DNA from 3 places in the Paenibacillus sp. V4I7 genome. Region 2 is predicted to be linked to each of the others. Evidence: riboswitches for the same ligand, from Rfam matches in the RefSeq annotation. Region 2 holds a riboswitch; each other region holds the start of a gene.
The links. Region 2 has a riboswitch for ZMP and ZTP ahead of QFZ80_RS04845 (bifunctional 5,10-methylenetetrahydrofolate dehydrogenase/5,10-methenyltetrahydrofolate cyclohydrolase). Riboswitches for the same ligand answer to the same signal wherever they lie in the genome.

Region 1 (9,534 bases), 3.3 Mb from region 2:
CTAACAAGTCTCGAAGTAATCCGCGTGTAAATCCAATACTCCCTGCTCCAATAAAAGCTACCTTAAATGACATATCTATCGCCCTCTCTATCGTTTAGTCTACAATTCACATTGTATCAAGCGCGAAAGAGAAAACGTTATCAAATTCCTAACTTCATCGGAGGTGATTTGTCAAAAATCCTAACTTTTTTCTGGATAATCCGACTTATGAGTATCCATTGATTTACGATATTCTGTAGGGGTTAACTCTGTATAGTCTTTGAAAAGCATATGAAAATACTGCCGGCTCCCTACCCCGATATAATCGCATATTTCAGAAATCGGCACATCGGTTTCAAGCAGCAGCATTTTGGCTTTTTCCATTCGAATCACAGTTAAATAAGCCATAAGAGTTTGCCCCGTTAACGATTTGAAAATCCGCTGTAAATACCCGGGATGTAAATTTACAGCTCCGGCAATATCCTTCACTTGAATGTCGCGGTCATAGTTCTGATGCAAATAATCCATGCTCTGTTTCACATACCACTCACTTTGCGCCATGCCGCTGCTTGCTGCTTCTCGCCTAAGACGCGCAATACGAATGAGCAGTTGAGCGATGAGCAATTGAACCATTGTTTCACTTTTGGCAGCAGCTTTATCCAGTTCAAGCACCAAGCTTTTCATAATGTGGTAAACCTCATCGGGGTCGCGCAATACCAAATATGGAGATTTTACCCCCAGTAGAGAAGCCAATAGCTTGTCTTCTGCGGCCAGCTGAAGAATCGATGGAAACACACCCTTTTGCTGGATAAAGCGGAACTCTACATTTAGCATTCTACAGGGGGCAGCCTCGTCAACGATCAATCGATGGGAGACATTTGCGTCCATAATAATGAACTCTCCCTTTTTGAGACTAACACTTTCGATCTGTGTAGGCAGAGTTTGGATTTCAACGTCGCAGGAACCTTGAATGGTATACATGATTTCTACCGCATCATGGCGATGAAAGGGCATATAGAAGCCTTGCCATTGTTTAAAATAATACGCCATCACCTGAGGATGGCAGTGATGCTCGGTCAAAAAGGCGGGGAAAAGACTATCGCTATTCTGCATGGGAATCTCCTTTCCCCCAAGATCCTTATTTCTGAAGGGGTATTACCTGTTTGCTGCTTCACCAATCGCGCGAAGTGGTAACTGGCCACCCAACGATGCCAGCTGTCTTGTTCATCCGCAAATGTAAAATACTCGATGTGCCCAGGCTTTAGAAGTGCCACATTGCCGGGCTCCAGTCGGAAGTGTACGCCATCAATGGCCACTTCCATAGAACCAGTATGTAAAAAAACGAGTTGAATATCTGGTTGGATGCGAGGACCATATCTGCCACCAGGTGGATATACAATCGTACCGACCGTAGCGGAACCGATATGATTAAAACTAAGATGTTCTAATGGATTCGCCATGTACTTCATCTCCAGAATAGCTGTGTCGTCATTAAGGCAATTGTAACCGCCTGTAGGTAAAAAGAAAATCCCCTCGTATGGAAGGGATTTTGCGCCTTCATTATCGTTTAAACAAAACTGGAAAATACTCATTTGCAAAAGCTTGACCGTGATAAGGGCGCGGTCCCAACAGACGGGAATTGTCATGACGCTGCACGCCCGCGCGGTAGCTTGTACCGCCCGGCATCAGATGCGCAACAACAGACATACGAGGCTCATTTGTTTTGTTCGCGCCGGACCCGTGGAACGTAAGAGCGTGATGAAAGCTTGCCTGACCTGCCTTCAGAATACAGGGCTCCTCGACCCATTCGCGACCTGCCGCATATTTGTTCCTAAGCTCCTCCATGTTCGGATCGAAGAACGAATTGCTATCAGGTATTAGTCCCCACTTGTGAGAGCCGAGAATGGTCATCATTCCGCCGTTGGTTAGATCCGTGTCCTGCAGCGCGATCCATACGGTTACCATATTCGGATGGCTGGAGCATTGCCAGTAGCCATAGTCCTGATGCCAACCAACGTTGCCAGACTTCGTCTCTTTATCGCCGACACCTGGCTTATAAATAACTTGATCGTGCCATAGCCGAATTTCATCGGTCTCCAGCAAATCGGCTGTAAGTTCACCTATAAACGGATCCGTGACGGTTCTTCGGATCTCGTCATTGATCCACCATCCATTATCTAGCTTGCGTAATGCATCAGGGTTCGAGTTTGGACGATAATGGTTCATCGGTAGCCCATCACCATCGTAATCGCCAGTCCAAACCCGCTCATGCGCAAGTCGCAACCGTTCGATTTGATCATCATCCAGCAACTTCGGAGATATCCAGTAACCGTCGCGATTGAATGTATCCTTATCCTGAGCCGTAATTTTGTATGTTCTATCTGCTTGCAAAGTCATCGTAAATTCCTCCTTTTACGTCTTACTTTCATCATACTTAATTCCTGGTTGATTGACGTTCACATAGCTACAAAGTAGTATAAGAAACATATAAGACAAATAAGAACATCCGAACGTAGAGGAGGACCTCCCCCTTGCCTACGAAACTAAGTCCACGCTGGACTTATGACATCAATACGGAAAATCGCATACCAGGAGTTCCGGAGCTTCTCCTTTTCGGCTTCGATGAGATTAGGTCGGCATTGCCCCTTTCCTATCATCAGCATGACGGATATGAATTCGTTTTGGTTGAACGCGGTAAAGCCAGCTGGGAGCTGGATGGGCACGTCTATGAGACAAAAGCAGGTGACGTGTTTCACACAAGTCCTGGCGAGGTTCATCGCGGGCGCTTCAACGTGATTGAGCCCAGCCGATTCTGGTGGTTCATCATCACACCACCGCATTCAGAAAACTGGTTGCGCTTGCCGCAAGACGAGAGTGAATGCTTCAGACAGGCACTCGAGGCGCTGCCCAGAGTTACCCACACTGGACTGCAATCCGTTGACGACATTAGACAGCTGCGAAATGCGATTAATTCCAACAATCCATTACGAACCTCCGCTACCCGTCAAGCACTGCTTGGGATGCTGCTTCGAATTCTTCAGCCTAGTCAACAAATGGTTTCACTCGCTGACGATCTATTACGTCAATTGGATGCCCTGGTTGGGCGGATCGCGGAAGATCCGCAATGGCGCCCCGCCATCGAAGAAATGGCTGATTTTGTCCGAATCAGTCCCTCCCACTTCTTCCGCACCTTCCAGGAATACACAGGGCTCCCGCCAATGGTATTTATTGAACGTGCACGAATTAAAAATGCTTGCGGACTGTTGACTGAAGGCACGGATACAGTAACAAAGATTGCCAATGAGTTGGGTTACGCGTCCAGTCAACATTTTGCCACCGTGTTTAAACGCATCACAGGCATGACCCCGATCCAATGGAGAATGAATCAAACTGTCCGAAATGATGCACGCTAGCGAGTAGTCCGAATGCTTCAACAGAGCGTAGGGAGAATCTCCATTTAATTGAGTGCAATGAAAATAAACGGCTTACGCCGCCCTTGGTTGAGAGTGTTTATAAGGTTGATGCAAAGTAATTTCCGCCTAAGTGATGTAATACTGAACCATTCGCATACTTATCCGTGTAAAGTTTACTTTTTACAACTTTAGGCAAGCTAATCAAGCGTTTTCCAACCGAATGTTGCAAAAAATACAATACTTTAGCCTAAACTTCGTCGCCTTACCTTAACCCTAAATGAAAAAGGACCTTTGTCATCTACACAAACACACGTAGACAACAAGGTCCTTTTCAGCGCTCTCCCCTCCTCCGGAGAAGCTCTTCCACGTCCTAATCGCGATCATCGGGATCGCTGGTCGAAAACGCCTTTTTAATATTATCCATGATTTCCTCTACGGCCTCACTGACCATGTCTGTCGATGATATAGCTTCTTCACCAGGTTTGGTGGGATTCGCATCATTACTTATACGATCGTAATTGTGACTCTTGTCCATGTACTTAACCTCCTAGGTATTAACCTAACTGATGGATAGTTGTTTACTTATTCCGCATACTTTATTCACCCAAATAGAAACTTTTAAAACATAGGTCCAAAAACTCTTGCCTAAACCCCCTTATTGGAGTAAATTAAACCTATATGAACACATATCAACATAAATAAACCAAATTTGAGGAGAGATTAACCGATGGATATCCGCTACGCATCACACCCGAATGAAGTAAAGCAATTTGACACTGAACGCCTGCAAGCTGAGTTTCAAATTAACGCTTTGTTCTCACCTAATGAAATTAAATTGGTTTACTCCCACGTTGACCGTTTCATCATTGGTGGCGTGCTTCCTGTTACTGGCTCACTTCAACTGCAAGCTGACAAGAAAGAAATGGCTGCTGATTATTTCTTAGAGCGCCGCGAGATCGGAATCATTAATGTTGGTGGCAGAGGTACGATCACAGTTGACGGAACGGTGTATAACATGGATTCCAAAGATTGCATCTATATTGGTCTTGGCGCGAAGGATATTACGTTTGCTAGTGATAACGCTGCAGATCCAGCGAAATTCTACTTTAATTCAACACCTGCTCACCAAACATATCCAACGGTAAAAGTCGCCATCAGCGAAGCTACTCCTACTCACTTAGGTAGCATCAATACTTCTAACGAGCGTACGATTTACAAATATATCCACACAGGCGGCGTAAAAAGCTGTCAACTCGTTATGGGTATGACGCTTCTGAAGCCAGGCAATATGTGGAACACAATGCCTTCTCATACACACAATCGTCGTTCCGAAGTTTATTTCTACTTTGACATGCCGGAAGATGCGGTTGTGTTCCACATGATGGGTGAGCCGCAGCAAACACGTCACGTAGTTATGCGCAATGAGCAAGCTGTCATTTCCCCAAGCTGGTCCATTCATAGCGGTGTTGGCACGAACAATTACACCTTCATTTGGGGCATGGCTGGCGAAAATCAAATTTTTGATGATATGGACGCCGTGGCCATGAAAGATTTAAAATAGTCGGTAACCTCAATTTAGAAACGGATGACAACCGATGAACCCTCTACGCAGATATGAAACCATTATGGAAATACTTCTGGCACAGAAAGAAGTAACCGTTAACGAGCTTAGCGAACGGCTGGACGTTACAGGTAAAACGATTCGCGAAGATTTGGCCAAACTCGAAGAAAAAGGGCTGCTTGTCCGCATTCATGGCGGAGCGATGCTCGCTCAAAGTGATCAGCTCGGCATACTTTCAACGAAAGAGCCGATCATTAAGCATGCCGATCAGAAATCCGAAATCGCGACGATTGCTCTGCGATACATTCAACCAAGAGATATTATTGCCCTCGATGGCGGCAGCACAACCCTTGAAATTGCTAGGCGGCTGGAAAATCAGCCGCTTACTGTTGTAACGAACGATTTATTTATTATCTCCGAGCTCTTGCATAAGGAAGAAATTCGGCTGGTTGTTCCAGGCGGCTACCGTCTGCGCAACATGCTCGCAGGTCCTGAAGCCGTGGAATATGTGAATAAGCTCAACATTCAGAAATCGTTCATTTCTGCCACTGGTGTTCATTTACAGCACGGCTTTACCATCTACACGAGTGATCATGCCGATTATAAACGTGCATTGATTAGAAACAGTGCAACGGTGTATGGCGTTGCCGATCATTACAAATTCGGACAGTGTGCCTTACGTACGTTCGCTGCCTTGTCCGAAGTGGCTATGATCCTAACAGACAGTGCCCTACCCGCTGATATTGCCAAGCAGTACCGTGAGGCTGGCATCCAGATCGTAACTCAATAGTGAAAAGGAGTATCCTTCATGACACTTTTTAATTTAACAGGCAAAACAGCCTTCGTAACCGGCGCTTCCAGCGGTCTTGGTCAAGCGATGGCCATTGGCCTTGCTGAAGCAGGCGCAAAAGTCATTGCCGTATCCTCTTCCGAAAGCGTACAAACGGTAGAAGCCATCCGAGCATTAGGCGGCAAAGCCGAGCTGATCGCAGCTGATCTTAGCAACGAAGACATCCTTGAGGATGTGGTAAACAAAGCCATCGGCATCTACGGCGGCGTCGATATTCTCGTCAATAATGCCGGAATCATCCGACGTACGCCGGCAGTTGACCATGGACGTCAAGATTGGCATGATGTCATTGATCTGAACTTGAACTCTGCCTTTTTCTTATGCCAGCTGATTGGCCGTCACATGATTGAGCGCGGCAGCGGCAAAATCGTGAACATCGCTTCTATGCTGACCTACCAAGGAGGCATTAATGTTCCTGGCTACACTGCGAGTAAACATGCTATCGCTGGTGTTACTAAAGCATTAGCGAACGAGTGGGCCGGGAAAGGTATCCAGATCAATGCCATTGCTCCTGGTTACATGACGACCAATAATACAGCTCCTATCCTCAAAGATGAAAAACGCACACAATCCATTACAGATCGAATTCCGGCAGGCCGTTGGGGCTCACCAGAGGATTTGAAAGGTCCTGTTGTTTTCTTATCATCGAATGCGTCGGATTATATGAACGGACACGTACTATGCGTGGACGGCGGATGGATGGCTAGATAGATGGGAATCGGAACGTTAGCCCATGCTGCCGGCCATCTTCCATTGAAGCAATTAACAGAGAAGCTAAGCGGACGAGGCATTGACTTCGTTCAACTGGCACTCAGCAAAGCGATTAGTGATATTGACACCAGCCTCGGTAGGCTCAGCCCTGCTCTGGCCAACCACATTGGCGAGCAATTCCATCGTGCTGGTATTCGGATTGGCGTGCTTGGCTGTTATATCAATCCGATTCATCCAGATCCGCAGCAGCGGCGTCATGAAATCAACCGGTTCAAAGAGCATCTGCGTTTCGCCAGAGACTTTGGTACCTCTATCGTTGCGACGGAAACAGCTGACCTAACGACTTACCTTTCGCAGGATTCCGAACGTTATGAAGCCATTGGTTGGGCAATCCTCAAGCAAACAGTTGAAGAATTGGCAGAGGAAGCTGAGCGTTGGGGTGTCTTCATCGGACTCGAACCCGTATTCACTCACACGTTATCTAGTACTGAGAAAATGGTTCGAATTTTGGATGAGATTCCTTCCAGTAATCTGGGGGTTGTGTTTGATCCAGTGAATCTAATGCCACCTACTGCTGTTGAGGCACAAGAAGTTTTCCTGGATCAAGCCTTTGCTGCTTTCGGTGATCGTATCGTCCTTGCCCATCTTAAGGATGTTGTCATTCAGAACAACAAACGGCAAGAGGTACGATCTGGTAAGGGTATTTTCCAAACAAAAACGTTCTTAGAGAAGCTGCACCGGGTAAAACCGGGGATCGACATCTCTTTAGAACAACTTGCGGATGATACGATTGACGAAACCATTCAATACGTAAGAAGCCTTTTGAGTTAAGGAAATTGGCCCCGTTCTCTCTATCATCTGAGGGACTGGGGCTTTCCTATTTGAAATGATGTCTATTTCTTTATATCAGGCTCTGTCATGACTTCATACGCGTTACCCAAATAAGACTGCAGCGCCTTTAACGCCGCAACCCCCACCGCAATATCATCCTCTCCATTTCCTCCACTTACACCGACTCCTCCAATGACACTCCCGTTCACCACAATCGGAAGCCCACCGACGAAAATGGCAAATTTACCCGGCATCATTGCATGAATACCAAATGCCTCACCATGGATGGTTGCTGGGCCACCTGGCTGATTAAACAAATGCGTAGAACGCCTGTGACCGCTAGCTGTAAAAGCCTTAGCTATGGCGATTTCCGGGCTCGTATTGCGAGCGCCATTCATTCTTTCTAACGCAATTAGATACCCGCCATCGTCTACGATACATATCGTTTCGGCTGTATTCGCTTCTATTGCCGCTTGTATGCCTGCTGCGATCATGACTCTCGCTTCCTCTACTTCAAGCTTAAACACCGATTTCATAAGTCATTCCCTCCCAGCTTGTCGGCCATTATGACGTACGCAACAAACGCCTCTTCCATTCATATGGGGACGTGAAAGGTTTATGTCATGGTCGTCACTTGAAAAAAGATATTGAATTTCGGTGCGAGTAATTGTAAGATTATAGAAATCAACCCGATGTGTGACTGGCGTAAACATGGATAACCATGAGGGAGCACATTGCTAACAGCCGTACGCCTGGGCAAAGTATTTGATCCTTAATCAAATGCTTTTTTGTGCTTTTATGACAATTGAAAGGTCAGGTGGCTGTGTATGAAAATGGCATTCGTACTATTCGATGGAATGACCACGTTAGACTTCGCTGGCTTCTTTGAAGCTATCACATGGATGGGCATTTTGGGAGCCAAAGAGAACGTCACTTGGGATTTTTGCTCCAATAAGGAGGAAATTACGGACGACCGAGGCTTAACTGTAAAGGCAAGACATGTCTATCCCGACCTATCAGGATATGATCTCCTGTTTGTACCTGGCGGATTTTCAACGAGAAGCCTTAGATTCGACTCTGCCTTCATCACTTGGCTCCAAACCTCAGCTAAAGTGACTTACAAAGCTTCTGTGTGTACAGGTGCGTTGTTACTAGGTGCAGCCGGATTCTTACATGAAAAAAAGGCAACCACCAATCCTTCCGCTTATGACTTATTGACGCCTTACTGTTCCGAAGTCGTTAAAAAACGAATCGTCAGAGACGGGAATCTTTTTACCGGCGGCGGAGTTTCGGCATCCATTGATTTAGGATTATTCGTCATTGAATCGCTTACGGATTCACATTTCGTACAGCAAGTTCAACAAAAGATGGATTACCCTTACTATCAAGCGGGACAGTTATCAAATGTAAATTTGGAGTAATAAGCTACTCGAGAATATACGGCTTACACTTTGCCTTGGACGAGAGTGTGAAAGAAAAGTGTTTAATTACTCGCTCATCCCTTTCATGTTGTTGCACTTTGTACAACAGGGGGGAACTTTCAAAATAAAATAAGCCCACCCAACACTCATAAAGTGTCTGGATAGGCTTATCTGTATTATTTTTTAGGTTGTTCACGGTTAACACGAACGGGCCTCTCGACCCAATTCTCACGATTCATACGTTGAACCTGATTTATCGGATTCTTAAGATCGATAATCTCGACGGTTTTACCCTCCGCTTGCATGGTGGCCGCTAGCTTTTCCTTATAACCCGTTCCAGCCGCTGGTCCGCCACCTCCGTTGCGTTTACCCTTGTTCCAAACTCTGCCTTTACTCATTTCACCACTCCATTTTTGTTTTAAGTGTAAAGGCATAAGTAGAAAAACGCAAATTTTTGCTGCCAATCATGATCAACTTTATGTCAAAAAGGTGGTTACACGCTCCAAAATCAGTCACTTCACGGGCCCCATACTTCCTAAGATCACCTTAACGGAAACATGAATGTCTGCCTTTGACAGCGCTTCTCCCCAATGATCCTCCACTTTCTTGTATTGACTATATTCGTGGGCCCGCGCATAGAGACCAAGCCCGATCGGATCGATTTGATGCTTCTGTATGTTTTTGATGAGGCTATCGAATTGCTTTTGCATATGTTCAGAAATCATTTTCTCTAACTCTTTTCCATTCTTTCGTACATCAAAGGGGAAT
Region 2 (9,534 bases):
TGTTACCTTTCCGTTGTTCTCCAAAATCAATGTGAACGGCGCAGACGCCCATCCGCTTTACCAATACCTGAAAAAGCAGGCTTCAGGTCTTCTCGGTTCAAGCATTAAATGGAATTTCACAAAGTTTTTAGTTGATCAGCAAGGCAATGTGATTAAACGATTCTCCCCTACCACTTCACCAAGCAAAATAGACAGCCAAATTCGCAAGCTGTTGGAGAAATCAGCAGTTCATGCTTAATTTCTTTGAATGTAAAAAAGCATCCAACCCCAAAGTGGGCGGATGCTTTTTCTCATTTTACATACTTTTTTGCCTTTTCAATCGCTTCGTCTTCTGTTGGTGCTGTCACATAGCGTCCATTAATAAAAATAAATGCAAATCGGGAACAAGGACCGCAATATGATTTGCAGGCAACTTTGACTTCAGCATCGGGTGCAATGACACTTATCTTAGAAAGGGCAGTCTTCACTTTCATGTGTTTGCATTTATCACAAATGCGAATATCATTGCGCATTAGTGATCTCCGTGATTCCCCTTGCTTGGGTTCGTAATCATGAAGCCTTCTTCTGGTGTGTAGAAGTAATCAATACGGATGCCATCCAGCAAAGGCTCATTTTTATCTAGAATAACGTCAATACCTTTATCTGTGCTTACAAGGACGTCATTTTCTGATTTATCGTCAAGACCCAAACCATAGTGAGCATGGTCACCGTGCGAATGAGTCACTTGAACGCGAACCAATAATCCTTTGTTTTCTTCTTTATCAAGCTCCAAATGAAGTACTTTAGCAGCATTACGAGAAATTTTGACGTTCATATGTACACATCTCCTGAAACATTAATTTTTATTTCTTATTGTAAAGAATCTAAGGCACGAAATCAACCTTTGCCCCAAGTCATCCCTTACTTCTTGCTAATTCACTAAACGAACTTTAAAATACATAGTAGTGAGCACAAAGAGCACTAATTACACGGAAGTAACTAACTTACATATAAGTTAGTTACATACATTCAATTTGAAAGGAAGCGGTCTTATGTCAACCCTAGAGAATGAAAAAGTCGCTCCACTCAGCAACTATGTTCCTAAAGTACCCAAAGAAATCGAATGCTCGGTTGAGAGAACACTTGAAGTTATTGGTGGAAAATGGGCTTTTCTCGTGCTTCGCGAATTATTTTGCGGAACGAAACGTTTCGGCGAGCTGCAGCGCCAGATAACTGGAGTCAGCCCTAAATCATTAACGGATATCCTTCGTCACCTTGAGGAACATGGGGTTTTGGAACGAATGGCTTACCCTACGGTTCCTGTTACGGTCGAGTATACTTTGACACCCAAAGGCCAGGATTTGCATCAAATAATAAAAGAAATGAAGTTATGGTCAGCAAAGTGGACATAATGAATAATTAGGGAATATCACCAGAGGAGTGGAGCAAGATGATCACAATCAAATCAAAAGAACAAATTGAAAAGATGGGCAGAGCGGGTCGCATCCTGGCTGATTGCCATAAAGAAATTGCCAAGATAATTCGACCTGGTATAACCTCCTGGGAAATCGACCAATTCGTAGAGGGCTTTCTGACTAAGCACGGGGCCACTCCTGAGCAAAAAGGGTATCACGGTTATCAATATGCCACTTGTGCATCCGTCAACGACGTGATCTGTCACGGTTTTCCTAAGAAGGAGCCTCTGAATGACGGCGATATTGTAACCATCGACATGGTTGTACGTATAGATGGTTGGTTGGCAGACTCCGCGTGGTCTTATGCGGTGGGTAACATTTCTCCAGTTGCCGAGAAATTGCTGAAAGTAACGAAAGAATCTTTATACAAAGGAATTGAGCAAGCTGTTCCCGGCAATCGTATCGGTGATGTGTCGCATGCCATCCAAGTGTACGCTGAATCGCATGGTTTTTCCGTTGTAAGAGATTTTATTGGTCACGGGATTGGCTCCGAAATGCATGAAGAGCCGCAAGTGCCTCATTATGGACCAGCAGGCAAAGGGCCGCGGATTAAAGAAGGCATGGTCTTCACGATTGAACCGATGCTTAATGTAGGTAAATACCATTCCAAAGTAGATCAAGATGGATGGACAGCAAGGACTTATGACGGCAGTTTGTCCGCTCAATATGAACATACGATTGCCATTACGAGTCAAGGGCCGATTATTTTGACCGAACAATAATGATACCGGAGGAACATGCATGATTTCTTTTTACAAGAAATATTGGAGAACAGCCTTTGACATTGCTCTCATTGTTCTAACCGTCTATTTATTCATGCTGTTATTTAGTTACCTGTATCGCATCGCTACCCCTATCTTCCTGGCTCTGATCATTTTCATGATGATCGAGCCTTTTGCTCGGTTTTTGAACCGCAAAGGGATACGCAAGTCAATCGCATCGGCGATTTCGACCTTAATTTTCGTCCTTATCATCCTTGGCGCACTAACCGGTGCCGCTGTCATTTTCACCAGCCAGATCATGAGTCTTGTCGATAAGGTGGATGAATATCAAGCGGTGTTCAACGATCAAATTGTGCAAAGAATTAGCGATTTGAATGACCGATTCCAAACGCTGCCACCTGACGTTATTGTGAAAGCCAAAGATTATGCTGGGCAATTCGCCGGCAACGCTTCCAAGTTTATCATTGCTTTCTTATCTGGATTGGTAGCCTCGCTGACATCCTTCTCAACCTTCATGTTCAACTTCATCGTTGGGATTATATTAGCCTACTTCCTTAGCATTGAAATTGATTCTTGGAAACGCCTTGCAGGTGAAAAAACACCAAAAACCTTCAAATCCGTCTTCTTTTTTCTTAAAGAAAATGTGGTGAAGGGTATCGTCTCCTACATAAAAGCGCAAGCCAAATTGATCACTTTGACGTTCATAGTTGTATTTTTCGCCTTGCTCATGCTCGGCGTTAACAATGCTTTCTCGATTGCGCTGTTGTCAGGCCTCTTCGATGTACTGCCATTGCTCGGCGTATCCACTTTGTTCATTCCATGGATCATCTACCTGTTTATTGTTGGCCAAACGACCCTAGCGATCTGGCTAAGTGCCTTACTCCTGGTCGTCATCCTCGTCAGACAAGTTATGGAGCCAAAGATTACTGGGGAATCACTTGGGGTATCGGCCTTTACGACCTTAGCCTTCATGATTGTATCCCTTTCCCTCTTTGGATTTGCAGGGGTCATCCTTTCACCTGTATTGATCATTCTGATCAAAGCTCTGTATACGCAAGGTTACCTACAACGCTGGATTCGGAAGCCTGAAGATGAGTATGTTCAAGGCAAATTACCTTATAGCGGACCTTAGTGTCCCAAATCAACGAAAAAAGGCTCCAGCTTTTCCTCAGGAAAAGTTGGTGCCTTTTTTTTATACGCGATGCCTGCTTCGGTAGATCGATGGAGCCATGCCCATTTTTTGCGTAAAAACGCGGCTCAAATAAAAACCGTTTTCGAATCCGCATTTCGCGGCAATCGCATCCAAAGTAAGCGTTGATTCCTCCAGCAAATGCCGAGCCCTTGTGAGACGCATCTCATTCAGAAACTCAGAAGGTGTTTGCCCGAACGCCCTGCGAAACTTACGGGTGAATTGTACGGGGGTTAGTCCCAGCGTTACAGCCAAATCCAATAGGGATAGGCTTGCATAAGCATATTCTGTCATGTATCTCCGGGCCTTCTCCATCAACAAGTCGACTTCTGTGGAAGGGTCATCTTTGCGATCTCGCTCCATTTTGACCAAACGTAATAAATCGTTCACCATGTGCTGTTTATGCAGCGTGCTCTCTTCATCCCAGCCGGGAAGCTGTCTCAAATATCGATAATTGGAAGATAAACGATCTGTATCGTTAATCGTCAATTTCCCTTTCCAGAAGGCTTCATCACCTAAACTAGGTTTAGACAACCATACAAACTGCAGGAAGTGAAAGGACAGGGGTTCAAGTGTTTTCCTCTGAAACACGGTATGGGGTGGACAGATGACAAAGTCTCCGAACTCCGCTTCGCCTTTCTGCTCCCCAACTCGATAGAAGAATCTGCCGTCTTCTACGGCAAATATCGTCCAACAAGGATACTCATCTTCTTCTAGCATAAACGCCACTTTACGGTGCCAATAGACATGGGAGATGAGCTTAATAGTTACATCACGAAAAGACACTTTTTCACCCCTTCCACATTGAAATAAAGTATATGTTTATTGTAACTGTCTGCATGTTAAATGAGAATAGGATATTTTACAATGAAATTAAAGATATCCTATGAACTAGTGAGGTGCTAAGTTATGAAGCATGAAATCGTTTTATCAGACATAACCGTAGTCGGCGGAGGATTAGCAGGTGTTTGCGCGGCAATCGCTGCAGCTCGGTTAGGCCAAAGCGTCTCTCTCGTCCAAAATCGTCCTGTCCTTGGCGGTAATGCCAGCAGCGAAATTCGCGTCTGGGTTTGTGGTGCTACCTCCCACGGTGTTCATCGAAATGCTAGAGAAACTGGTATCATGGGTGAACTATTTGTGGAGAACCAGTACCGCAATATTGATGGAAACCCTTATATCTGGGACCTGATCGTACTGGAAAAAGTCAAAGCAGAGAAGAATATCACGTTGTTCTTGAACACGGATGTCCATGAAGTCCACGCCGATGGTGACGAGACAAGTCGAACGATTCGTTCTGTCACAGGCTGGATGATGGGATCTGAACGACGTATTCGTTTTGACAGTCGAGTTTACCTCGATTGTACAGGCGACGGGTTAGTCGGTTTCCTCGCAGGTGCGAAGTATCGTATTGGGCGTGAAGCCCAAGAGGAGTTTAATGAGGAATGGGCACCACTTGTCGCGGACGATATTACACTTGGAAGCACCTTGCTGTTCTATACAAAAGACGCAGGCCGCCCGGTCAAATATATCGCACCAAGCTTCGCGAAAGACATCACACAAACCACTATTCCTATGAAACGCGTCATTCGCAGCGGAGATAATGGCTGCGCTTATTGGTGGATTGAATGGGGCGGTGAGCATGATGTTGTTCATGAAAATGAGCGAATCCGGGATGAGCTGTCCTCTGTCATCTATGGTATTTGGGATTATATCAAAAATTCCGGTAAATTCGAGAGTGAAAACCTGACGCTCGAATGGATCGGCTCCATTCCGGGGAAACGGGAATATCGTCGTTTCGTGGGGGACTACGTGCTCAACCAGAACGATATCATCGCCCAGGAGCTGTTTGAAGACCGTGTCGCTTTCGGTGGCTGGTCGATCGACTTACATCCACCGCAAGGGATGTATGCCACAGCCAAAGGATCTAAGCACATGCATATAGACGGCAATTATCATATCCCGTTCCGTTCCCTCTACTCCGTCAACGTGACGAATATGCTGATGGCGGGACGCAATATCAGCGCGTCCCACGTGGCCTTTGGCACGACTCGCGTCATGGCGACATGTGCCGTCATAGGCGAAGCCGCGGGCACAGGAGCCGCGCTATGCGCGGCAAAGGGCATCTCCCCCCGCGAGCTGCACATCAGCCACTTGAGCGAGCTTCAGCAGACGCTGCTTCGACAAGACGCAGCGGTCCTCGGTCTGAAGAACGCGGATGCGGCCGACCTCGTGCTCCGCGCTGAGATGACCGCGTCCAGCACCATGACGCGACTTGCACTCGAGCAATCTGCGTCGGTGCTGCCGCTGATCGCGCATGTGGCGCTGCTCGTGCCCGTAGATCCGTTCATTGACGGCATCGAGCTGCTGCTGGATGCTTCGGAGGCTACGGAGCTGACAGTCGAGCTCTGGAGCACTGGGAAGCCGCAGAACTACGTCCCACACACACAGGTGACGTCTATTCAAGTGGCAGTGGCTGAGGGTTCTCAGCAGTGGGTAAAGGCAGCCCTTTCTTGGCGTCCTGAAACCGCTCAGAATGCTTTTATCATTCTCAGAAGCAACCCGGTGCTTTCCGTTCATCTATCCGCCAAGCCTCAGACAGGCGTGCTGTCCTTCAAACATGATGCTGCATCAGAAGACACCGTAGATTTCGGTGATATGCATCATCATCAGCCGGTCATTGATTGGAGCGCTAAAGCATTCAATCGGAAGCCAATCTGCTTCCGTCTGCTCTCTCCTACATCCGCATTCACAGCCGATAAAGCCGCCGATGGGTATAAGCGTCCTTACGGAGGCCCACATCTGTGGTCGTCGGCTGGCTTGGATGCCTCCCAGCCAGAATGGCTTGAAGTCAGTTGGCCGGAGGCTGTGCGGATTCAGAGCGTACATCTCACTTTCAATGATGACGTGAACGAAGATTTAATTAATTTGCATCATCATCGGACGGAATTCGAGATCATTCCTGAACTGGTCAAAGACTACAAACTTCAGGCCTTCATCGGCGGTGACTGGACTACAGTGGCTGAAGGGCTCGATAATCATACGCGCAAACATGTTCATCTTTTACCGGAAGCTGTGACGACGGATCGACTTCGTGTGGTCGTTGAAGCGACGAATGGGACGGAACGGGCAGAGATTGTTGAAATTCGTTGTTATGGTTAATCGAAGGCAATCAACAACAGCCATAAATCATTCTAAGAGTTGCATATTCTATAACCTGCAATTATGATAAGATCAATTAAAAGTTGATGTGTGACTGGCGAAGCATGGATACCCATGAGGAAGCACATTGATGTTACAGCCGTACGCCTGGGCAGAGGTAAGGGGATTCATCCCCTTGCCTCTTTGTGTTTTTACAAACAAATGAAGGGTTGAGGGTAAAATGAATTCAGAAAAATTGATTTTGGATGGTACACGCGTTGCGAAAAGCATCAAAGAAACGTTAGTCGAAAAAATCAACCAACTGTCTGTAAGAGGTATCCAGCCATGTTTAGCTGCGATACTTGTTGGCGATGACCCTTCTTCCGAAACCTATGTACGTATGAAAAGCAGTGCATGCAAGCAGCTAGGCATTGATTCCAGACGAATCCACCTAAATAAAGCAACGACAACAGAGGAGCTTGTTGCCGTTATCCAACAATTAAACGCGGACCCTCAGATCCATGGTATTTTATTGCAGCATCCGGTTCCACACCATATTGACGAAAGAGCCGCGTTTGAAGCTATTCAGATCGAAAAAGATGTGGATGGTGTTACCATGCAGGGCTTTGCTCAAAATGCTTTTGGAATGGCCAGCTTTCCATCCTGTACCCCAGCCGCCATTCTAGCTATTCTTGATTATTATCAGATTCCAATTGAAGGCAAGCACGCGGTAATCGTTGGTCGGAGTCCTATTCTAGGTAAACCCGTATCACTTATGCTGCTGAATAGAGACGCAACCGTAACCATTTGCCATTCAAAAACATGTAATCTCCCCCTCATCATCGGATTAGCTGATATTGTCGTTGCAGCCGTTGGTAAACCTGCATTTATTCAAGGAGCATGGATAAAGGAAGGTGCTGTCGTTTTAGATGCTGGATATAATGCTGGTAATATTGGCGATGTCGATTTCGATGCTTGTCACAAAAAGGCCAGCGCAATTACCCCTGTCCCTGCTGGAATAGGCCCGGTGACCATCGCAATGCTGCTCAAACACACCGTCCTTGCTGCCGAAAAAAGTAAAATGATTACTTGAGTTTCCGACATTCTTTTTTCTAAAATAGGTCTTAATAACCCTTGCTTAACCTTACATGGTATGTTATATTAAAAGTGCATCAAATCAAGGTTTCCACTTCAAAAAGTTGACATAGGAGTGATACAAATGGGCAACAATTCCGTACAAATCCCGCAAGGTGAAGAATTGATTCGTGTAGAAATGACGGTTAAGGAAGCGCTTGCATTGACAGGCACTAAATTTAACCAAAACCACAAATTAGAGACAGATGCGATCAAGAAGGTTAAACAATCCTTAGAAGATAAATTGCTGACACCGAACCATTAATCCATACTCAACTCACCGCATATAGCCCTGACGAGCGATTTCAAATCGCTCGCAGGGCTTTTTTCATTAGATCCCTCATCCCTCAATGGCCTTGGTCGAGGATTTCTCGTTTTTATCGTATCAAATTCAGCTGAATGCTTATAATAATCACGCACCGCTCAAAATCCTACATCATAAGGAGTGAACAACCAAATGTCAGAAGATCATAAGCAGCAAGGGCACGCCAGACAAAACACAACGACACGAACACAAGATCAAAGCAGTAACAAGAAAGGTAAGAAATAACGCTATTCCACATCAGGAGGCCGATATATGCTCGATCAGTTAGAAAGCAATTATGACTGTGCGAATGCGGGCTCTGACCTGCATAGTTTAAAACAAGAACTTGAACAATTCCAAGGGCAAGCAGCCTCTTCAGACAAAGAACAAGAAGAGCATCGGAATCGACTTGAGAATCAAATACGTTTTATTGAAAATAAGTGTTCCATCCCAAGCGAACATATCCCGAAATGAAGAAAGTCCACGCCTTTTGAGGGGCGTGGACTTTTGCATTAGTTGACTTTCCTTCTTGTCAAAATACACGGAACACCTTTACCGACGGCTCCTGGTTCAGACATCATGGCCAAATACCGAAGTCCTCTTGTGCACGGTGTCTTACAAACCGCACACGTGGACGATTCCACAAGCCTCATCGTGTATTGCACTCTGGATGAAAGTTCTTTCTTCTTGGATGCCTTGCCCTTCCCTTTAGGTGGTGCCATATCCACGCCTCCCAACTGTTTCCTTACTTCAGTATATGAAGTCTGGGCGGAACGGTTCTTGGGAAGCATGCTCAAGTTCGTTATACTTGTCTATGACAAATTTTTAAAATTCCATCGCCGTCAATAGGATCGGAACCAATTCCTCATAGAGTGCAGCGAAAGATTCCACGGGCAATGGGTTTACCCCAAATCCTACTTCAACGGTAAAGCCGGGTCTACGAAATTGTTGGATGAACCAGTCTTTGTAACCCGCGTCACTGTCCGTCAGTTTAACAGCCTGATAGCTGCTGACCAGGGCTAATCGCTCGGCAAATGCCTCAGATTCCGATGGCTCATAGTCGCGATAATTCCAATAAATCTCCCTACCCTGGGTATGCAGCGCCACCACAAGCTCAAAATCATGTCTTTCTGTAAATTGAGCTAAAGCTGCTGCCTCCGGTTCCGTTAACGGTGCCTCTCCACTGTAATCGCGCTCACCAGGTCCAGCCTTCTCTCTACGCATTGCCTCTTCTTCCCAATGTGCAGGGAACTGGTCATTGAGATCAACACCGCGAATATTGGCCTTCCAATTTCTGAAATCCAGCGATCCTCCATTCCAATTCAACAGCGGATCTCGGAAAGGATGTTCTTCGGTAACGCCAGACAGTACAAGTTCCACGCCATCAGGATTCACCATGGGTACAACCCAAAGTGAATACTCCGATAGTAGACGTCTAATGTTGCTGCCATGCCATGCCGTCCCTCTTGCGTAGGAGCAAGCAAGGTCTTCCACGAATTGCATGAGTAACGGTGTCGTTATCCATTCATTCGCATGCAGCGCTGCATTGAAATGAATCTCTTTCGTACCTTGACCAATTCGCAAAGCTGGTAT
Region 3 (9,534 bases), 6.4 Mb from region 2:
CAACGGAAAAAAAGTCTGCGGCGAATCAATAGCCTTCAGGCTTTTTTTTGCGTTCCAAGTGCTATATAATAAGAAGGATGATTTTCGAAAATTAAGGAGTTGTAACTACAATGGCTTTGAAAGCAGGTATCGTCGGTCTACCGAACGTAGGAAAATCGACATTGTTTAATGCAATTACACAGGCGGGGGCAGAATCTGCGAATTATCCGTTTTGTACGATCGATCCGAATGTTGGGGTAGTTGAAGTACCAGACGAGAGATTGCAGAAGCTGGTAGAGATCGTTGTGCCTAAGAGCATTGTCCCGACAGCCTTTGAATTCGTTGATATTGCCGGTTTGGTAAAGGGCGCGAGCAAAGGTGAAGGGCTTGGAAATAAATTTTTGGCACACATTCGTGAAGTGGATGCCATTGTACATGTTGTTCGTTGTTTTGAAGATGATAATATTACCCACGTTTCCGGTAAAGTGGATCCGATCGGGGATATCGAAACGATTAACCTTGAATTAATTTTGGCAGATATTGAGTCGGTAGAGAAGAAGATTGAGCGTTCGCGCAAAAACCTCAAGGGCGGCGACAAAAAGGTTGTTGCTGAAGTGGAGTGTTTGGAGCGTATTAAAGAAGCGCTTTATGCAGATAAACCGGCACGCAGTTTGGATCTCAGCGAAGATGAGAAACTTCTCGTGCGCGATCTTCATTTATTGACCATGAAACCCGTGCTTTATGCGGCAAACGTGAGTGAAGATGAAGTAGCAACAGCAGACGAAAATCCTTTTGTTAAAATTGTGAAAGAATTTGCTGAGAGCGAAAACAACGAAGTGGTATCGATCAGTGCGAAGGTTGAATCCGAAATCGCCGAGTTGGAAGAAGAAGAAAAAGCGATGTTCCTCGAAGAGTTGGGACTTCAAGAGTCCGGCTTGAATAGATTGATTAAAGCAGCTTATAGAAAACTTGGCTTGTACACGTATTTCACAGCTGGGGTACAGGAAGTAAGAGCATGGACAATCCGCAAGGGAACGAAAGCTCCTCAAGCGGCTGGTGTTATTCATACCGATTTCGAACGTGGTTTTATTCGTGCTGAAGTCGTCTCTTATAATGATTTGGCAGCTGCAGGGTCGATGAATGGTGCGAAAGAGAAAGGCCAAGTGCGTCTCGAAGGTAAAGAGTATGTAGTGAATGATGGGGACGTTATGCATTTCAGATTTAATGTGTAATCAAACAAAAAAAAGTAAAGAAAGGAGTGATCCTATATGTTGGATCGACTTCAGTCCATTGTGGACCGCTATGAGAAATTAAGTGAGTTGCTGTGTGACCCAGATGTAACTAGTGATACAAAGAAGCTTAGAGAATACTCTAAGGAGCAATCCGATCTTCAAGAAGCATATGATGCTTATAATGAATATAAGAGTGTAAGCGAACAGTTGGCTGATGCTAAAGTAATGCAGGGCGAAAAGCTGGACGATGAAATGCGTGAAATGGTCAAAATGGAGATTGAAGAGCTTAGCGAGCAATCGGCCAAGTTGGAAGAACAACTTAGAATGCTCATGATGCCTAAAGACCCTAATGATGATAAGAACGTAATCGTCGAAATTCGCGGTGCGGCAGGCGGCGACGAAGCTGCTTTGTTCGCGGGTGATTTGTATCGCATGTATACACGCTATGCGGACGCACAAGGATGGAGAACGGAGATTCTCGATGCTTCTGTGAACGATTTGGGCGGGTTTAAAGAGATTATTTTCATGATTACCGGTAAAGGTGCTTATAGTAAGTTGAAGTATGAGAGTGGAGCGCACCGTGTACAACGTATTCCTGTAACGGAATCAGGCGGACGTATTCATACCTCAACGTCGACGGTAGTGGTTATGCCGGAAGCGGAAGATGTTGAGATTGTCATCCATGATGCGGATATTCGCGTGGATACGTTCTGTTCAAGTGGAGCGGGCGGTCAGTCGGTTAATACGACGAAATCTGCTGTGCGAGTAACGCACGTACCTACGGGAATCGTTGCGACTTGTCAGGATGGTAAATCGCAAAACTCGAATAAAGAGTCAGCACTGCGCGTGCTTCGTACACGTATTTCCGATAAAATGCGTGAGGAAGAGGAAGCGAAATATGCGGGCGAGCGTAAAAGCAAGGTTGGTACGGGTGACCGTTCCGAGCGGATTCGTACGTATAACTTCCCGCAAAGCCGGATTACCGATCACCGTATTGGTTTGACTTTGCATCGCTTAGAAACTGTGCTTAATGGTGACATGGCAGAGATCGTTTCGGCGCTCACGATTGCAGCGCAGTCCGATGCTTTGGATAACGGGGAGCAGGCAATGTGATGTCGACAGCTGCTAAGAGTTTAAGAGAAGCCTTTGTAGAGGCTTCTTCTTTTTTAGGGAAGCTCGGTGTAGCCGAGGCTGCTTCCTGTGTGGAACTACTGCTGCAGCACTTGCTCAGCTGCAGTCGGACGGAGCTGCTGTTCCGTTTTCCGGAACAGTTTCCTGTTGAGCTGGCGGAAACATGGCGCCAGCTAGTAGAGCGGAAGGCCGCGGGTGAGCCGGTGCAGTATATTATCGGCGAGCAGGATTTCTTCGGCCTTCCTTTTGCGGTTAGCCCGGCCGTGCTGATTCCGCGCCCGGAGACGGAGCTGCTCGTGGAAGCTTTGCTCCACGAGGGCTCACGTTTGTTCCCGCAAGGCGCTCCGCTGCTTGCGGATGTGGGCACCGGGAGCGGAGCGATCCCGGTGACGGTTGCACACGCGCGCCCTGCGTGGCGCGTGGCGGCCAGCGATATCTCCGCGGCAGCGCTGGAGATGGCTCGCGTGAATGCGCAGCGCCACGGCGTGGCTGCGCGGGTGGAGTGGCTCGAGGGGGACCTTCTCGAGCCCTTTATTGCGCGCCGGATCGCGCCGGATATACTGGTGTCTAACCCACCGTATATCCCTGATGGCGACCTGCCGGCGCTTCAGCCGGAGGTGCGGCTGTTTGAGCCGCACACGGCTTTATTCGGCGGTGTCGAGGGACTCGACCTGTACCGCCGGATGATCTCACAGCTGCCGCAGCTGCCGCGAATCCCGACTGTGGTCGGGTTCGAGGTGGGCATTCGGCAGGCGGAGGCTGTGGCGGCGATGCTGCGCGCCGCCGCTGACTGGGACGAGATCCGGTTCGTGTCGGATCTCCAGGGCATTGATCGCCATGTGATCGCGATCAGATCACTATAAATAGTGGGAGTTCGTAGCAATAGGAACGAACACTTCCAACTCTATCATTTTTCACAAATTTAAATAGATTACTAGGTTTAGCTCCTCCTCTTATTGCCCATACTGGCTAGTATAAGCGAAGGGAAAGGGGCTTTTCCTCATGGTTAAGAGATCTAATCGTCAAACTTATAAATCTTTATTATTAGTAGCTTTTGCACTTATTGTTATGATAACTTGTTGGGAATCGAATCGTTCAAATGCGGCTGTTATTTCGCCTACGATACCGGAAGAATCTATTCGCTTACGTATTCTAGCAAACTCCGATTCGGCGCAGGATCAAGCGTTGAAACGCGAGATTCGTGATGCTATTATTGCTCGTATGCAGGAGTGGGTCGTTGGACCCCAATCGCTGGATGACGCAAGAGAAGTAGTAAAAGCCCACTTGCCCGAGTTTGATATACTAGTTGGACAAATGATTCAAGCACGTGGCTATAGCTATTCACATACAGTTGAGCTCGGTAAAGTCCCTTTTCCAACAAAAATGTACGGAAATGAAGTGTACCCAGCGGGAGAATATGAAGCGCTGCGCGTGACGATTGGAACGGGGGAAGGTCAGAACTGGTGGTGTGTGTTGTTTCCGCCATTATGTTTCGTGGATTCCTTATCTGGAGAAGCGGTAGCATCGGCTGCTGTTGTAGCGAATACAGAGGATGTTGGAAAGGTAAAGTCATCTCCTACACCTACATCAGTACAGAAAGACAGTAAAGTTGCACCTACGGCTAAACCAGACAAGTCTAACCCTGTCGCTAAAGAGGTTAAGGATGCACAAGTGGAAGAAAAAACGGAATCCGTTGATGCTAAGCAGCCACAAGTTAAGTTTTTTATCTGGGAAATGGTGAAGAAGATCGTATCGTGGTTCAGCTAAGCTAAGATAAGTCACCTGTTACCATTTAGGATCAGAATTTTATTTTGAAGTTAGGATGATAGATGATCGTGACAAAATACTGGAAAGTGGATCAGGGTATAGGGACCGAGATAGGTGGGGATTTAGCTGAAGCTGCCCTGCTTCTCCAACGTGGTGAAACAGTAGCCTTTCCTACAGAGACTGTATATGGTCTTGGGGCAGACGCTACGAATACGGCAGCTGTCGAAAGGATTTTCTCTGCGAAAGGTCGGCCTTCAGATAACCCGCTGATTGTTCACATTGCCAATGTCGAACAGCTCTCAAGTTTAATTCTATCTGACCGTGTTACGGCGGATCATCGCCAGCTTATGGAGGCTTTCTGGCCGGGACCTCTTACCATTGTGCTGCCTGTGAAAACAGGTGGCATTTCGCCGTTAGTAACCGCTGGTCTTAAGACTGTGGGCGTGCGAATTCCGGATCACCCTGTGGCTTTGCAGCTTCTTCGTGAAGCGGGACTTCCTATAGCCGCGCCGAGTGCCAATAGCTCAGGCAGACCTAGTCCAACACTCGCCTCTCATGTCAAAGATGATTTAGATGGTCGGATTGGCGGGATTGTGGATGGTGGAGCAACTGGGGTTGGTGTCGAGTCGACTGTGATCGAGCTTATAGGCGGTGAGCTATACATTCTACGTCCTGGCGGTGTTACGTCAGAGCAGCTGCAATCGGCACTGCCTGCTATTCGGATTCATGAGCCAGAGCGGGAAGAGGTACAAGATTCCGAAACACCGCGTGCTCCGGGGATGAAGTATACACATTACGCACCAAAAGGATTTATGCATATCGTTCAAGGTGAAGATGCAGAAGTTGTTGCTGAATGGATTCAAAACGATATTGATGCGGCCAAGGCACGTGATGAATCAACGGGTATTCTTACTTTTGAGGAGAGAGCTTCTCATTACGATGCTGATTTGGTTATTGCCTGCGGATCATTATCGCAACCGGAAACAATTGCTCAGGATCTATATGCTGCCTTAAGGCAATTTGATCAAGAAGGCATTCAATATATTGCTGCAGAGGGTTGTCCAGAAACGGGGATTGGCCTTGCGATTATGAATCGACTTCGTAAAGCAGCAGGTCACCGGCTTGTACGTGTTTAGCTAGCATGATTCCCTGTTTGTCCGCATATCTTGAGAGAGAAACGTGGACAAGGGGGATAGCGCTATGCTCGCATCTGGGGTGGAATTTGGGCAGCTGGTAACAATTATTATTATGGCGATTGCTTTGGGCCTGGATGCATTTTCCTTAGGGATTGGCATAGGGATGAAGGGTATTCGTTTGATTGATATTATGAAAATTAGCTTCGTGATTGGTATTTTTCACGTTCTTATGCCTTTGATGGGGATGTTTATGGGGCAATATGTCTCTTTGCTGCTAGGGAATGTCGCTACAGCGGCCGGGGGGTGTTTGCTTATTCTTTTGGGTTCGCATATGGTATATAGTTCGATTCGTGGAGAAGAAGCGGCTTCTTTTGATCATAGGACAATTTGGGGTCTAACGATCTTTTCACTTAGTGTCAGTATTGATTCATTTTCCGTGGGTGTATCCCTTGGTATGTTCGCAACGGATATTGTGTTGACGGTGCTGATCTTTGGTCTGTTTGGAGGCTTGCTATCTATTGCCGGATTGTTGGTTGGCAGACGGGTAAGCGGCTGGGTAGGCGAGTATGGCGAGGCGTTTGGCGGACTTATTTTGCTCACGTTTGGGATCAAGTTTTTACTGTGATACAATATTGGTATAGAAAGTTTTCGTCTTAGCTTATGTTTACGATTAGGAGGGAATCATGTTGCGAATTCTATTTGTTTGTACAGGAAATACGTGCCGCAGTCCATTAGCAGAAGGTTTGCTGCGTATCAGGGTGCACCAAGAAGGACTTGCGGCGGAGGTTCGTTCAGCAGGGGTATCCGCGGTGACGGGCGGTCCAATTTCCCGAAATAGTGCATCGCTTTTACAGGAAGCGGGCTTCAAGGAGTCCATTAGTTCTTTGGCGATCCAAGAGTCTGAAGTGAATTGGGCTGATCTCATTTTGACTATGACGATGGGGCATAAACGCACGGTCATCCAGCGGTTTCCGAGTGCGATTGAGAAAACTTTTACGCTCAAAGAGTACGTCGAGGATGATGCTCGTATTTTACAGGCGATTGAGGAAAGGGAGCAGCTCGTTACAGAGCTTCAGCTCAAACAGGCTCTTTCGCAAGCCGTGTCTGTTGAAGAAAGAAGCCGCATTTTTAAACTTGAACATGCGATTCCTGACTTTGATATTTCTGACCCGTATGGAGGCTCCATAGAGATTTACCGACGAACGGCAGAGGAAATCAGCGGGAGTTTAGATAAATTGGTTCAGAAAATACGTGCACGAAACGAAGACTCCAAATAACTCAGGTTTCAGATATACGAATTGCGGATACATCTTTACACATGGGGTAGAATGCGATAAAATAGAGGTATCAATCAAGACTCAATGTAACTGGCGACGAGTGGGAGTAACCACAATGGAGCATTGAGCTATACGGCCGGTCGCCTGGGCAAAAGAGCAACGCGCGTTTTCTAGCGTGTCCGCTCTTTTTTTCGTTTTCTGGTGAGCTTTGGGATATAATAGGATGGTCGAATTCGAACAAGCAAAGGAGCGTTCTATTCATGAAAATTGCCTTAGGTGCGGATCATGCAGGCTATCGTTTGAAAGATGTTATCATTCCTTTTATTGAGTCATTAGGTCACCAAGTCGTCGATTACGGCTGCAGCTGTGCAGATTCGGTCGATTATCCCGACTATGCGCTTAAAGTTTGTGAGCAAGTGGTATCAGGCGAAGCTGACAAAGGGATTCTGATTTGTGGAACGGGTATCGGGATGTCGATTGCCGCGAATAAGGTTCCGGGTATCCGATGTGCACTCGTACACGATCTATTTTCAGCGAAAGCGACGCGCGAGCACAATGATACGAACGTACTTGCCCTAGGGGAACGTGTTATTGGACCGGGTGTAGCGGAGGAAATCGTGAAAATCTGGCTCGAAACCGAGTTTTCCCAAGGTGTTCGCCACCAGAATCGTATTAACAAAGTGCAAAGTATCGAAGACCGTTTCACATTGCATCCATAGCATATTTCCTAACGGAAAATTCCAGAAACGAGGGATCATGATGACAGATTCCATTCTTTCTAATGTTGCCGAGGCTTTTGAAACGAATCTTCGGGAATTGGTCAAAGTCGGCAATCTAAGATCAGGTCACATTCTGATTATCGGAACGAGCACGAGTGAAATTCTCGGGCATAGGATCGGTACCTCAGGTACGCTTGATGCGGCTAAGCCGCTCTTCGAAACGGCGCAGCGCATAAGCCGCGAGTTCAGGCTGCACTTAGCCTTTCAATGCTGTGAGCATTTGAACCGTGCAATCGTTATTGAGGAAGAGCTGCTATTGCGTGCGCCTCAGCTTGAGCCAGTCTCAGTCATTCCAGTGCCAAAGGCCGGAGGTTCGATGGCCTCCTATGCGTATCGCCATTTCACGAAGCCGGTCGTTGTCGAGACGATTCAGGCACATGCCGGAATCGATATTGGCAGCACGCTCATCGGGATGCATCTGCGCCCAGTTGCTGTGCCAGCAAGGCCGCCAGTGCGTAATATTGGCCATGCCTATGTAACGATGGCTTTTACCCGGCCTAAGCTGATTGGAGGTACAAGAGCTGTATACCTACCTGATGAAGCGGAACAACTCTATCAAACAGCCGCACCCGATGCAGATTGTTAAACTTTTAAGATATCAAATTGAATTAAGACTTATCAGATAAGACTACCCTGTAGGAGGAATTTAATATGACAAACTTTTTGAGCAAACAAGATCCTAAAATTGTAGCAGCCATGAACCTTGAACTTGCCCGTCAACGTGACAAAATTGAGCTTATTGCATCTGAAAACATCGTTAGCCAAGCTGTTCTTGAAGCTATGGGTACAGTGTTAACGAACAAATATGCAGAAGGTTACCCAGGCAAAAGATATTATGGCGGCTGCGAGCACGTAGACATCGTTGAAGATATCGCTCGCGATCGCGCAAAAGAGCTTTTCGGTGCTGAGCACGCGAACGTTCAACCGCATTCCGGCGCACAAGCCAACATGGCTGTTTACTTGGCAGCTCTAAACCCTGGAGATACGGTACTGGGTATGAACCTGGCACATGGTGGTCACTTAACGCACGGCAGCCCCGTGAATGCATCCGGTATTCTCTACAACTTCGTTGCTTACGGTGTAAGCGAGAAAGATTTCCGCATTGATTACGACGATGTTCGTAAAGCTGCATTCAAACACAAGCCTCGCATGCTCGTAGCTGGCGCAAGTGCTTACCCGCGTACGATCGATTTCGAAGCTTTGGCTTCTATCGCTAATGATGTAGGCGCGCTGTTCTTCGTCGATATGGCTCATATCGCAGGTCTTGTTGCTGCTGGTCTGCATCCGAACCCAGTGCCGCATGCACATTTCGTAACGACAACAACGCATAAAACGCTTCGCGGTCCTCGCGGCGGTATGATTCTTACGCGCAAAGCTTGGGCAGCAGCGATCGATAAAGCCGTTTTCCCAGGTACCCAAGGTGGTCCTTTGATGCACACTATTGCAGCAAAAGCTGTTTCCTTCGGTGAAGCTCTGCAACCAGATTTCAAAACATACGGACAAAACGTGATCAACAATGCGCAAGCATTGGCGACTGCTTTAACAGCTGAAGGTATTAACCTTGTTTCCGGCGGTACGGATAACCACTTGATGCTGATCGATTTGCGCAGCTTGAACATTTCGGGTAAAGATGCTGAGCACGTTCTAGACGAAATTGGTATTACAGCTAACAAAAACGCGATTCCTTTTGACCCAACAAGCCCGTTCATTACTAGCGGTATCCGTCTAGGTACACCGGCTGTAACATCCCGTGGTATGAATGAAGAAGCAATGAAAACAATCGCGAAAGTGATTGGACTTACCCTGAAAAATCCGAAAGACGAAGCTGTTTTGGAGAAAGCACGCGGTTTAGTGAAAGACCTGACAGCTCAGTATCCGCTTTACCCAGGTTTAACTTATTAATTGTAATTTGAAAATATGTTCAGGCCGGCTCTCTGGAGTCGGCTTTTTTTTACCCTTTTATCGGTCCAGGGGCTGTTGACGAAAGTATGGGGGCAGACCTATACTTCTTGATAATTCGTGTAAAAGGAGGTTGCATCCATGCAGCTTGTTTTACAGTACGTGCAGTTGAAATCAACCATCATGCGGGTTCACAATTTTCAACAAATCGATATGGATGTGCCCGTGTCCGTTGAAGAAATAGCCGGTTACCTGTATTGTACGGAACGCAATGTGAAAATACTGATTCGTAAGATGATTGAGATGGCATGGATTTCCTGGACACCGGGTCGCG

Region 1: another riboswitch for ZMP and ZTP. It lies ahead of QFZ80_RS20245 (DJ-1/PfpI family protein); the one in region 2 lies ahead of QFZ80_RS04845 (bifunctional 5,10-methylenetetrahydrofolate dehydrogenase/5,10-methenyltetrahydrofolate cyclohydrolase).
Region 3: another riboswitch for ZMP and ZTP. It lies ahead of rpiB (ribose 5-phosphate isomerase B); the one in region 2 lies ahead of QFZ80_RS04845 (bifunctional 5,10-methylenetetrahydrofolate dehydrogenase/5,10-methenyltetrahydrofolate cyclohydrolase).

The regions. Positions count from the first base shown of each region.
Region 1 covers NZ_JAUSZD010000002.1:4,112,200-4,121,733, forward strand. Annotated here, with positions in the region: gene melA (alpha-glucosidase/alpha-galactosidase) at 1-73, opposite strand, end outside; gene QFZ80_RS20195 (AraC family transcriptional regulator) at 181-1,092, opposite strand; gene QFZ80_RS20200 (AraC family ligand binding domain-containing protein) at 1,056-1,439, opposite strand; gene QFZ80_RS20205 (phytanoyl-CoA dioxygenase family protein) at 1,540-2,376, opposite strand; gene QFZ80_RS20210 (helix-turn-helix transcriptional regulator) at 2,511-3,392, shown strand; gene QFZ80_RS20215 (hypothetical protein) at 3,763-3,927, opposite strand; gene kduI (5-dehydro-4-deoxy-D-glucuronate isomerase) at 4,120-4,953, shown strand; gene QFZ80_RS20225 (DeoR/GlpR family DNA-binding transcription regulator) at 4,988-5,743, shown strand; gene kduD (2-dehydro-3-deoxy-D-gluconate 5-dehydrogenase KduD) at 5,762-6,514, shown strand; gene QFZ80_RS20235 (sugar phosphate isomerase/epimerase family protein) at 6,515-7,345, shown strand; gene QFZ80_RS20240 (GlcG/HbpS family heme-binding protein) at 7,408-7,881, opposite strand; ZMP/ZTP riboswitch at 8,032-8,110, shown strand; gene QFZ80_RS20245 (DJ-1/PfpI family protein) at 8,173-8,766, shown strand; gene QFZ80_RS20250 (hypothetical protein) at 8,943-9,164, opposite strand; gene QFZ80_RS20255 (Ger(x)C family spore germination protein) at 9,279-9,534, opposite strand, start outside.
Region 2 covers NZ_JAUSZD010000002.1:800,087-809,620, reverse strand. Annotated here, with positions in the region: gene QFZ80_RS04885 (glutathione peroxidase) at 1-238, shown strand, start outside; gene QFZ80_RS04880 (YuzB family protein) at 291-512, opposite strand; gene QFZ80_RS04875 (iron-sulfur cluster assembly accessory protein) at 512-814, opposite strand; gene QFZ80_RS04870 (winged helix-turn-helix transcriptional regulator) at 1,032-1,391, shown strand; gene map (type I methionyl aminopeptidase) at 1,430-2,176, shown strand; gene ytvI (sporulation integral membrane protein YtvI) at 2,196-3,308, shown strand; gene QFZ80_RS04855 (AraC family transcriptional regulator) at 3,369-4,151, opposite strand; gene QFZ80_RS04850 (FAD-dependent oxidoreductase) at 4,275-6,524, shown strand; ZMP/ZTP riboswitch at 6,605-6,684, shown strand; gene QFZ80_RS04845 (bifunctional 5,10-methylenetetrahydrofolate dehydrogenase/5,10-methenyltetrahydrofolate cyclohydrolase) at 6,745-7,596, shown strand; gene QFZ80_RS04840 (hypothetical protein) at 7,723-7,902, shown strand; gene QFZ80_RS04835 (DUF2524 domain-containing protein) at 8,215-8,415, shown strand; gene QFZ80_RS04830 (hypothetical protein) at 8,454-8,663, opposite strand; gene QFZ80_RS04825 (M14 family metallopeptidase) at 8,767-9,534, opposite strand, start outside.
Region 3 covers NZ_JAUSZD010000002.1:7,199,285-7,208,818, reverse strand. Annotated here, with positions in the region: gene QFZ80_RS33720 (PilZ domain-containing protein) at 1-32, shown strand, start outside; gene ychF (redox-regulated ATPase YchF) at 111-1,211, shown strand; gene prfA (peptide chain release factor 1) at 1,248-2,324, shown strand; gene prmC (peptide chain release factor N(5)-glutamine methyltransferase) at 2,324-3,205, shown strand; gene spoIIR (stage II sporulation protein R) at 3,345-4,109, shown strand; gene QFZ80_RS33695 (L-threonylcarbamoyladenylate synthase) at 4,172-5,245, shown strand; gene QFZ80_RS33690 (manganese efflux pump MntP) at 5,310-5,870, shown strand; gene QFZ80_RS33685 (low molecular weight protein arginine phosphatase) at 5,929-6,522, shown strand; ZMP/ZTP riboswitch at 6,599-6,679, shown strand; gene rpiB (ribose 5-phosphate isomerase B) at 6,783-7,241, shown strand; gene QFZ80_RS33675 (TIGR01440 family protein) at 7,282-7,887, shown strand; gene QFZ80_RS33670 (serine hydroxymethyltransferase) at 7,953-9,203, shown strand; gene QFZ80_RS33665 (ABC transporter substrate-binding protein) at 9,342-9,534, shown strand, end outside.